3 regions of the Bradyrhizobium sp. PRIMUS42 genome follow, and region 2 is predicted to be linked to each of the others. Evidence: predicted binding sites of a transcription regulator. Region 2 holds the regulator's gene; each other region holds the start of a gene.
The links. The regulator HrcA, encoded in region 2, represses chaperone genes, less so after heat shock. The targets are predictions, from matches to a motif close to GTTAGCACTCNCNNNNNGNGAGTGCTAAC.

Region 1: MOV75_RS12285 (co-chaperone GroES) is a predicted target of HrcA. The motif match lies at 1,691-1,719, and genes of this name have one in related genera.
Region 3: groES (co-chaperone GroES) is a predicted target of HrcA. The motif match lies at 1,080-1,108, and genes of this name have one in related genera.

Annotation. Positions count from the first base shown of each region.
Region 1 is NZ_JALBGZ010000118.1:4,528-7,802, reverse strand. Features, by position in the region: gene MOV75_RS12295 (tetratricopeptide repeat protein) at 1-911, shown strand, start outside; gene MOV75_RS12290 (usg protein) at 1,098-1,385, opposite strand; gene MOV75_RS12285 (co-chaperone GroES) at 1,762-2,076, shown strand; gene groL (chaperonin GroEL) at 2,121-3,275, shown strand, end outside.
Region 2 is NZ_JALBGZ010000114.1:7,517-10,791, reverse strand. Features, by position in the region: gene rph (ribonuclease PH) at 1-516, opposite strand, end outside; gene hrcA (heat-inducible transcriptional repressor HrcA) at 685-1,773, shown strand; gene grpE (nucleotide exchange factor GrpE) at 1,870-2,487, shown strand; gene pncA (bifunctional nicotinamidase/pyrazinamidase) at 2,587-3,275, opposite strand, start outside.
Region 3 is NZ_JALBGZ010000072.1:2,726-6,000, forward strand. Features, by position in the region: gene MOV75_RS09185 (protein phosphatase CheZ) at 1-171, shown strand, start outside; gene MOV75_RS09190 (hypothetical protein) at 363-884, opposite strand; gene groES (co-chaperone GroES) at 1,201-1,497, shown strand; gene groL (chaperonin GroEL) at 1,647-3,275, shown strand, end outside.

The sequences.
Region 1 (3,275 bases), on a different contig from region 2:
CCTCGCAATGGACCGACGAGCGTCTCGCCGCCGAGATCCGGGCCGATGGCGTCGACATCCTGATCGATCTGTCCGGCCATACCAGAGGAAACCGGCTCAGCGTGTTTGCGCGCAAGCCAGCGCCGATCCAGGTCCATGGCTGGGGCCACGGCACTGGCACCGGACTGCCGACGATCGACTATCTGTTCTCGGACCCGGTCGCGATTCCTTTCGCGGTCCGGCATCTGTTTGCGGAAACTGTTGTCGACCTGCCGTGCTTTGTGACGCTGACGCCACTGCCGGCCGGGATTGAGCGGGCGCCGACCCCGGCGACCTCGAACGGCTTCGTCACATTCGGCGTCTTCAACCGCATCAGCAAGATTTCGGACGAGGCAGCGGAAGTCTGGTCCAGGATTCTCGAGCGAGTGCCGGGCTCGCGCCTGCTGATCAAGGATGTTGCGCTGGACGACCAGCTGGTCCGCGACAATCTGCTGGCGCGGTTTGCGGCTTGCGGATTGCCGGCCGAACGTATCGATCTGCTCGGAGCCACCTTGCGGGGCGAACATCTGGCATCGTTCAATCGCGTCGATATCTGCCTTGACCCGTTCCCGCAGAATGGCGGCGTCAGCACCTGGGAAGCCTTGCAGATGGGCGTGCCGGTGGTGGCGAAACTCGGCAACAGCCTGCCCAGCCGTGCTGCCGGCTCCATCCTCACCGCGCTTGGCCTGCCGCACTGGGTCACGGATAGCGATGAGGGGTATATCGAAATCGCTGTTTGCCATGCAGCTGAGGTCGGTGAACTCGATCGCTTGCGCCGCGACCTGCCTGGACGGATCGACTCCGCAGCCGCCGGCAACCCTGTCTCATATGCGCGAGCGGTGGACGAGGCCTATCGCGCGATGTGGAAGCGCTATTGCAACGGCGGCGCTTGATTGCGTGTTCGTGGGCGGACAGCGATTCGCGCAGCCGATGCTAATCCATCCTGCGCAGTTCCAACGCAGATATCGTAGGGTGGGCAAAGCGGAGCGTGCCCACCATGCCGGATGCAATCGGGGAGAGATGGTGGGCACGGCTCGCAAGCGCGCGCCTTTGCCCACCCTACGAGACCGGTGTCCGCCTCAATGCAGCCGGAACACGCCATCCACGGCGCGCAGCTCGGCCGGCTTGATCAGCTTTGAGTGCGCGACGGTGACCGAATGAAGGGGGCCGTCGAGCTTCTCCTGCCAGAACGCCAGGAAATCCTTCAGCGCCGGGAATTTCGGAAACATGTCGTAGTTCTGCCAGACGTAGGTCTGTAGCAGCGAGGGATGATCCGGCATCCGATAGAGAATTTGTGCCGTCGTCAGCCCGTAACCCAGCATCTGTTTCCGGAAATCCTCGGAAACGCCCCCACTCGGCAAGCCCATGCCAACCTCCTTTGCAGGAGCGCATTCAAGGGGCGGCTTGGTCGGTGTGCGCCTTACGAGCCACCCGGTACTGATGCGCTCACATGAGAGAAATGTGACGCAAACTGACAATACATCTCAAGCCCAAAAGTTTAACAAGCTGTTGAAATTCAATGCGTTAGCAGCAGATGCGGCACCGTGCTAATACGGGGCGGCCTCGGTTAACGATGGAAAAGAGATTCTGGCAGTCCGCGCTTCCGGGTGCTGATTTTTCTGCTAGAAGCCCTTGCCCCCGCAAAATTCCTGCCCTATTTCAGCTCGCGTGTGCTAGCACTCGCAGGCACTGATTGCTAACAATCTCAAAACCTCAACCCAAGCAATTGCTTAGGAGGACTGCATGAAATTCCGTCCGCTTCACGACCGCGTCGTGGTCAAGCGCATCGACGCAGAAGAGAAGACCGCAGGCGGCATCATCATTCCCGACACTGCCAAGGAAAAGCCCTCTCAGGGTGAAGTCGTCGCCGTCGGCCCCGGTGGCCGCGACGAAGCCGGCAAGCTGATCCCGATCGACCTGAAGGTCGGCGACCGCGTGCTGTTCGGCAAGTGGTCCGGCACCGAGGTCAAGATCGACAACGTCGACCTGCTGATCATGAAGGAAAGCGACATAATGGGCGTCCTCGACGTCCCCGCTTCCAAGAAGAAGGCGGCCTAACAGCCCCTCTCTCCCTCCTGTCAAACACCTAAGGAAAAATCCACATGGCAGCCAAAGAAGTCAAATTCTCGGTTGAAGCGCGCGACAAGATGCTGCGCGGCGTCGACATTCTCGCCAACGCGGTGAAGGTCACGCTCGGTCCGAAGGGCCGCAACGTCGTGCTCGACAAGTCGTTCGGCGCCCCCCGCATCACCAAGGACGGCGTCACCGTCGCCAAGGAGATCGAGCTCGAGGACAAGTTCGAGAACATGGGCGCGCAGATGGTGCGCGAAGTCGCCTCCAAGTCCGCTGACGCGGCCGGCGACGGCACCACCACCGCCACCGTGCTGGCCCAGGCGATCGTGCGCGAAGGCGCCAAGTCGGTTGCCGCCGGCATGAACCCGATGGACCTCAAGCGCGGTATCGACCTCGCGGTCGAAGCCGTCGTTGCGGATCTCGTCAAGAACTCCAAGAAGGTCACCTCGAACGACGAGATCGCCCAGGTCGGCACCATCTCGGCGAACGGCGATGTGGAAATCGGCAAGTTCCTCTCCGACGCCATGAAGAAGGTCGGCAACGAGGGTGTCATCACCGTCGAGGAAGCCAAGTCGCTCGAGACCGAGCTCGACGTCGTCGAGGGCATGCAGTTCGACCGCGGCTACATCTCGCCCTACTTCGTCACCAACGCCGACAAGATGCGCGTTGAAATGGACGACGCCTACATCCTCATCAACGAGAAGAAGCTCTCCTCGCTGAACGAGCTGCTGCCGCTGCTCGAGGCCGTGGTGCAGACCGGCAAGCCGCTGGTCATCGTCGCCGAGGACGTCGAAGGTGAAGCGCTCGCGACCCTGGTCGTGAACCGCCTGCGCGGCGGCCTCAAGGTCGCAGCCGTCAAGGCTCCGGGCTTCGGCGATCGTCGCAAGGCCATGCTGCAGGACATCGCGATCCTGACCGGCGGCCAGGCGATCTCGGAAGATCTCGGCATCAAGCTCGAGAACGTCACGCTCAACATGCTCGGTCGCGCCAAGAAGGTGATGATCGACAAGGAGAACACCACGATCGTCAACGGCGCCGGCAAGAAGGCCGACATCGAGGCGCGCGTGGCCCAGATCAAGGCGCAGATCGAGGAAACCACCTCGGACTACGACCGTGAGAAGCTCCAGGAGCGTCTGGCCAAGCTCGCCGGCGGCGTCGCGGTGATCCGCGTCGGCGGCGCGACC
Region 2 (3,275 bases):
CACCGGCGTGCCGTTGTAGATGCCGCAGGAGATCGCGGCGACGTTGTCGCGCATGACGTTGGCCTTGATCATGTTGCGCGCCTTCATCCAGTTGATGCAATCGGCGAGCGCGACCCAGGCACCGGTGATCGAGGCCGTGCGGGTGCCGCCGTCGGCCTGGAGCACGTCGCAATCGACCGTGATCTGGCGCTCACCGAGCGCTTCCAGATCGACGATGGTGCGAAGCGAGCGGCCGATCAGGCGCTGGATCTCGACGGTGCGGCCGCTTTGCTTTCCGGCGGAGGCCTCGCGGCGGGTGCGTTCTGAGGTCGCGCGCGGCAGCATGCCGTATTCGGCGGTGACCCAGCCGCGGCCCTGGCCCTTCAGCCACGGCGGCAGGCGGTCTTCCAGCGTGGCGGTGACCAGCACATGGGTGTCGCCGAATTTCACGAGGCAGGAGCCTTCCGCATATTTGACCACGCCACGCTCCAGCGTCACGGGGCGCAATTCGTCGGGCGCACGGCGGCTTGGCCGCATGGGAAATCCTCCAAAACTCGCAGGTGTAGGGCTGTTGGCGGTGCTTGTAGGGGGGGTGAGGGTGGGCGGCAAGGTTTTTTCACCCCTGATTTCGTGCCCGCAAACACCACGCTTGTCAGAAGCGCCCGGGATGGACAAATTATGAGCATCTGAGAGGAGTTACCGTCGGTGGCCCATCACGATCCGATCCAGCTGATCGCGCCGCGCGCAGGCCTTGCCCAGCTCAACGAGCGTTCCCGCGACATCTTTCGTCAAATTGTCGAAAGCTATCTCGCGACCGGTGAGCCCGTGGGCTCGCGCAATATCTCGCGCCTGATCGCGATGCCGCTGTCGCCGGCCTCGGTCCGCAACGTCATGGCCGATCTGGAACAGCTCGGCCTGATCTACGCGCCCCACACCTCCGCCGGCCGGCTGCCGACGGAACTGGGCTTACGCTTTTTCGTCGATGCCCTGATGCAGGTCGGCGACCTCACTGAGGCTGAGCGGGCGGCGATCCAGAGCCAGCTTGCCACCGTAGGCCAGGCGCAATCGGTCGAGGCGGCGCTGGACCAGGCCTTGACGCGGCTGTCGGGACTGACCCGTGCCGCCGCGGTGGTGCTGACGCCAAAATCCAATGCGCGGCTGAAGCATATCGAATTCGTCCGGCTGGAACCGGAAAAGGCGCTGGTGATCCTGGTTGGCGAGGACGGCCAGGTCGAAAACCGCGTGCTGTCGCTGCCCCCCGGAGTTCCCTCCTCGGCGATCACCGAGGCCGGCAATTTTCTCAATGCGCGGATTCGCGGCCGCACCCTGGCCGAGGCGCGGCTCGAGCTCGAGACTGCGCTCGGGGAAGCCCGCGCCGAGCTCGATCAACTGACGCAGAAGGTGATCTCGGCCGGAATCGCAAGCTGGTCCGGCGGCGAGAACGAGAACCGGCAGCTCATCGTCCGCGGCCACGCCAATCTGCTGGAGGATCTCCACGCGCTGGAGGATTTGGAGCGGGTGCGCCTTTTGTTCGACGATCTCGAAACCAAGCGCGGCGTCATCGACCTCCTAGGCCGGGCCGAGACCGCCGAAGGCGTGCGCATCTTCATCGGCAGCGAGAACAAGCTGTTTTCCCTGTCAGGCTCCTCCACCATCATCTCGCCCTATCGGGATGCCGCCGGCCACATCGTCGGCGTCCTGGGCGTGATCGGCCCGACCCGGCTGAATTATGCCCGCGTGATCCCGACCGTGGACTACGCCGCCCGCATCGTCAGCCGGCTGCTGGGGGGCTGACCGGCGTTTCCGCCGATCACGGGCGCTTGATTTTCATGGCTCCAGGCCCGATATCCGGGCCAACAATCCCTGGAAACGAGTTCGAGATTAGAGCCGATGACCGATCGAGACCGGCAACCCGAAGACACGACCGCGCCGACGCCCGAGCCCGTGGTGTCGAAGCCCTACATCATGCCCGACGATCCCGAGCCCGGCTCGGTCGAAACGTTGCAGAAGGAAGCCACTGAGGCGCGCGACCGCATGCTGCGGACGCTGGCCGAGATGGAGAATCTGCGCAAGCGCACCGCCAAGGAAGTCGCTGACGCCCGCCTCTATGGCATCACCGGCTTTGCCCGCGACGTGCTCGACATCGCCGACAATCTCCAGCGCGCGCTCGATGCCGTTCCGGCCGAAGCCCGTGCCACGGCCGATCCCGGCCTGATCTCGCTGATCGAGGGCGTCGAGCTCACCGAGCGCTCGCTGCTCAACGCGCTGGAAAAGCATGGCGTGAAGAAGCTCGATCCGCAGGGCCAGAAGTTCGACCCGAACTTCCACCAGGCGATGTACGAAGTGCCCGATCCGTCGGTACCCTCGGGCACCGTGGTCCAGATCATGCAGGCGGGCTATACCATCGGCGAGCGCGTGCTGCGTCCGGCTTTGGTCGGCGTCGCCAAGGGCGGTGCAAAGGCCGCTCCGGCGGCGAACAACAACGAGTCCAGCGACGCGCCGAACTGAGTTTGGCGTCATTCCGGGGCGATGCGAAGCATCGGACCCGGAATCTCGAGATTCCGGGTTCGGCTCTTCGAGCCGCCCCGGAATGACAGCTCGGAAATCCTACGCACCCGCCGCGATATCCGCAGACTGAATCCGCTTCACGCCGGCCTTGGCCATATCGGCCCAGGCTTTTGCCAGCGAACCCTGCGTGTCGATGCCGCGGCAGGCGTCTTCCACCACATAGACCTCGAAGCCTGCCTTGCGCGCGTCGAGCGCGGTCCAGGCGACGCAGAAGTCCGTCGCCAGCCCTGCAACGAAGACGCGCTTGATCTTGCGCCCCTTGAGGTATCCGGCAAGTCCCGTCGAGGTCTTGCCGTCGGCCTCTAGAAAGGCCGAATAGCTATCGACGTCCTTGTGAAAGCCCTTGCGGATGATGAGTTCGGCGTGCGGGATCGCAAGGTCCTTCGACAGCGCGGCTCCGTCGGTGCCCTGCACGCAATGGTCCGGCCACAGCACCTGCTTGCCGTAGGGAAGGTCGACGGTCTCGAACGGCTTCTTGCCCGAATGCACTGACGCGAACGAGACGTGGCCCGGCGTGTGCCAGTCCTGCGTCATCACCACATTCGCAAACGCTTTCGAGATCTTGTTGATGACGGGCACCACCTGCTCGCCCTCTTTCACCGCGAGGCTGCCGCCGGGCAGGAAGCAGTTCTGCACGTCGATCACGAGCAGCGCGGAGGTCTCGTCAGGCTTGATAGATGCCGCTGCAAACAGCGCGGTTGGTGCGAGGCTCGCCAGCGCCGTCGTTC
Region 3 (3,275 bases), on a different contig from region 2:
CAGCACATCAATGCGATGATGGACATCTGGGGCGGCGTCGACGCGATCAAGTCCCACGTGCCGGCGCAGGTGGACAATCGCAGCGAGGAGGAAAAGCTTCTCAACGGTCCGAAGCTCACCGGCGACGTCGGCCACGCCTCGCAGGACGACATCGACGCGCTGTTCGACTAAGCGGACGCGGATTACGGACAAAAGCAAAGCGCCGGCCCTGGGGCCGGCGTTTTTGCTTGGGATTCATCTCACGCTATCGTTCCGGGGCGGTCCGCAGGACCGAACCCGGAATCCGGAGCTTCGAGGCAAGGAGCCCACCACATCGAGATTCCGGGTTCACGCTTCGCGTGCCCCGGAATGACGGTGGAAAATCACGCCCTGGGCGCGCAGCGGACGTAGACCATGTTGCCGTAGCGGGTGGCGGCGTCCTTGTCGATGAAGCGGGTGATCAGGACGCGGCCGTCGAAGGAGATGATTTCGCGGTCCTGCTCGCCGGGGGTCGGGCCCGCCGGTCCGATGTAGTTCTTGCCGCTCGGCGAGCCCTTCAGCCGCAGCTCCTGGGGCGTTGCCTGGTCGGCCAGATGCATGATCACGCCGCCGGAGGAGCCGGCGGTGATCACGTAGGGGTTCTTGCACTGGGCTCTCGCGGCCGCCTCGGTGCGGGCGCGGTCGGCCGGGTTCTGGAACGAGGCCAGACCCCAGCGGCCGACGATCTCGTCGCCGCGAATGGTCGCAGGCATTTCCGGGGCTACTCCCGGCTCGGCTTCGGGCGGCGGCGAGGACGATGAGAAGGACGGCAGGCTCATGCCGCCGCCGCAGGCGCCCAGCAGCAGCGCCAGACAAGAGGCGGCCGCCAGATTGGCAACCGTGCGCGCGTGAGCTGAACTGATCATGGCATTCCCCCGAACAAAACCATGGCCGCACCCCTCCCGCAGCCAAGCGCAAAACCGCTGCCGGGGCAATGACGTCCTTTGATACGTCGGCGCCCCGAACAAGTTTCCAATGCCACCATCCTATATCCGCCTCACCAATCGCTTAACCACCTTTGCTTGACAGGATCGCGGCCAAGCCATATTTCCGGGCCCACTATTAGCACTCGGAAAGCCCGATTGCTAAGCGCGCCGTTCGATCCTCGGGATAGGGGATGGACGGAAGCGCCGCCCCACCCACTTCCACTACTTCCGAAGCGAGCCTCCAAAGGGAAACGTCATGGCTAAATCCAAATTTCGTCCGCTGCATGACCGTGTCGTGGTCAAACGTATCGACGCCGAGGAAAAGACCAAGGGCGGCATCATCATTCCGGACACCGCCAAGGAAAAGCCATCCCAGGGCGAGGTCGTCGCCGTGGGCCCCGGTGGCCGCGACGAGGCCGGCAAGCTGACCCCGATCGACCTCAAGGTCGGCGACCGCGTGCTGTTCGGCAAGTGGTCGGGCACCGAGGTCAAGATCGACAACGAAGATCTCCTGATCATGAAGGAGTCGGACATCATGGGCGTTCTGGCCTAAGGCCATCCGCCTGAACAGCCGCTGAATGTCATGCCCGGGTCGCCAAGATCCGGGCATCCATCATTCCACCGGGTTCGACCTGCGGACCCCCGGACATGATGCGACGAGGCGAGCGATAGACACATCACGAAACCAGAGGGATTGCAGAAATGGCTGCCAAAGACGTCAAGTTTTCCGGAGACGCGCGCGATCGCATGCTGCGCGGCGTCGACATTCTCGCCAACGCCGTCAAGGTGACGCTGGGCCCGAAGGGCCGCAACGTCGTCATCGAGAAGTCGTTCGGCGCGCCCCGCATCACCAAGGACGGCGTCACCGTCGCCAAGGAGATCGAGCTCGAGGACAAGTTCGAGAACATGGGCGCCCAGATGGTGCGTGAGGTCGCCTCCAAGACCAACGACCTCGCCGGCGACGGCACCACCACCGCGACCGTGCTGGCCCAGGCCATCGTGCGCGAAGGCGCCAAGGCAGTTGCCGCCGGCATGAACCCGATGGACCTCAAGCGTGGTATCGACAGCGCGGTGGCGGCCGTCGTCAAGGACATCGAGAAGCGCGCCAAGCCCGTCGCGGCCTCCTCCGAGGTCGCCCAGGTCGGCACCATCTCGGCCAACGGCGATGCCGCCATCGGCAAGATGATCGCCCAGGCGATGCAGAAGGTCGGCAACGAGGGCGTCATCACCGTCGAAGAGAACAAGTCGCTCGACACCGAAGTCGACATCGTCGAGGGCATGAAGTTCGACCGCGGCTATCTCAGCCCCTACTTCATCACCAACCCCGAGAAGATGACCGCCGAGCTCGAGGACGCCTACATCCTCCTGCACGAGAAGAAGCTCTCGGGCCTGCAGGCCATGCTGCCGGTGCTGGAAGCGGTGGTGCAGTCTGGCAAGCCGCTCGTCATCATCGCGGAGGACGTCGAGGGCGAGGCGCTGGCCACCCTGGTCGTCAACCGTCTGCGTGGCGGCCTCAAGGTCGCTGCCGTCAAGGCGCCGGGCTTCGGCGATCGCCGCAAGGCCATGCTCGAGGATCTCGCGATCCTGACCGGCGGCCAGCTCATCTCCGAAGACCTCGGCATGAAGCTCGAGAACGTCACGGTGAAGATGCTGGGTCGCGCCGGAAAGGTCGTGATCGACAAGGAGAACACCACAATCGTCAAGGGTGCCGGCAAGAAGCCGGAGATCGAGGCCCGCGTCGGTCAGATCAAGGCCCAGATCGAGGAAACCACCTCGGACTACGACCGTGAGAAGCTCCAGGAGCGCCTGGCCAAGCTCGCCGGCGGCGTCGCGGTGATCCGCGTCGGCGGCGCGACCGAGATCGAGGTCAAGGAGAAGAAGGACCGCGTCGAGGACGCCCTCAACGCCACCCGCGCCGCGGTGCAGGAAGGCATCGTCCCCGGCGGCGGCGTCACGCTGCTCCGTGCCAAGAAGGCGGTGGGCCGTCTCACCAACGCCAATGCCGACGTCCAGGCCGGCATCAACATCGTGCTGAAGGCGCTCGAGGCTCCGATCCGCCAGATCTCGGAAAACGCCGGCGTGGAAGGCTCGATCGTGGTCGGCAAGATCCTGGAGAACAAGTCCGAGACCTTCGGCTTCGACGCCCAGACCGAGGACTATGTCGACATGATCGAGAAGGGCATCATCGACCCCGCCAAGGTGGTGCGCACCGCGCTCCAGGACGCCTCCTCCGTGGCCGGCCTGCTGGTCACCACCGAGGCCATGGTCGCCGAAACGCCGAAGAAGGAAGCCCCGCCCGCGATGCCCGCCGGCGGCGGCATGGGCGGCTTC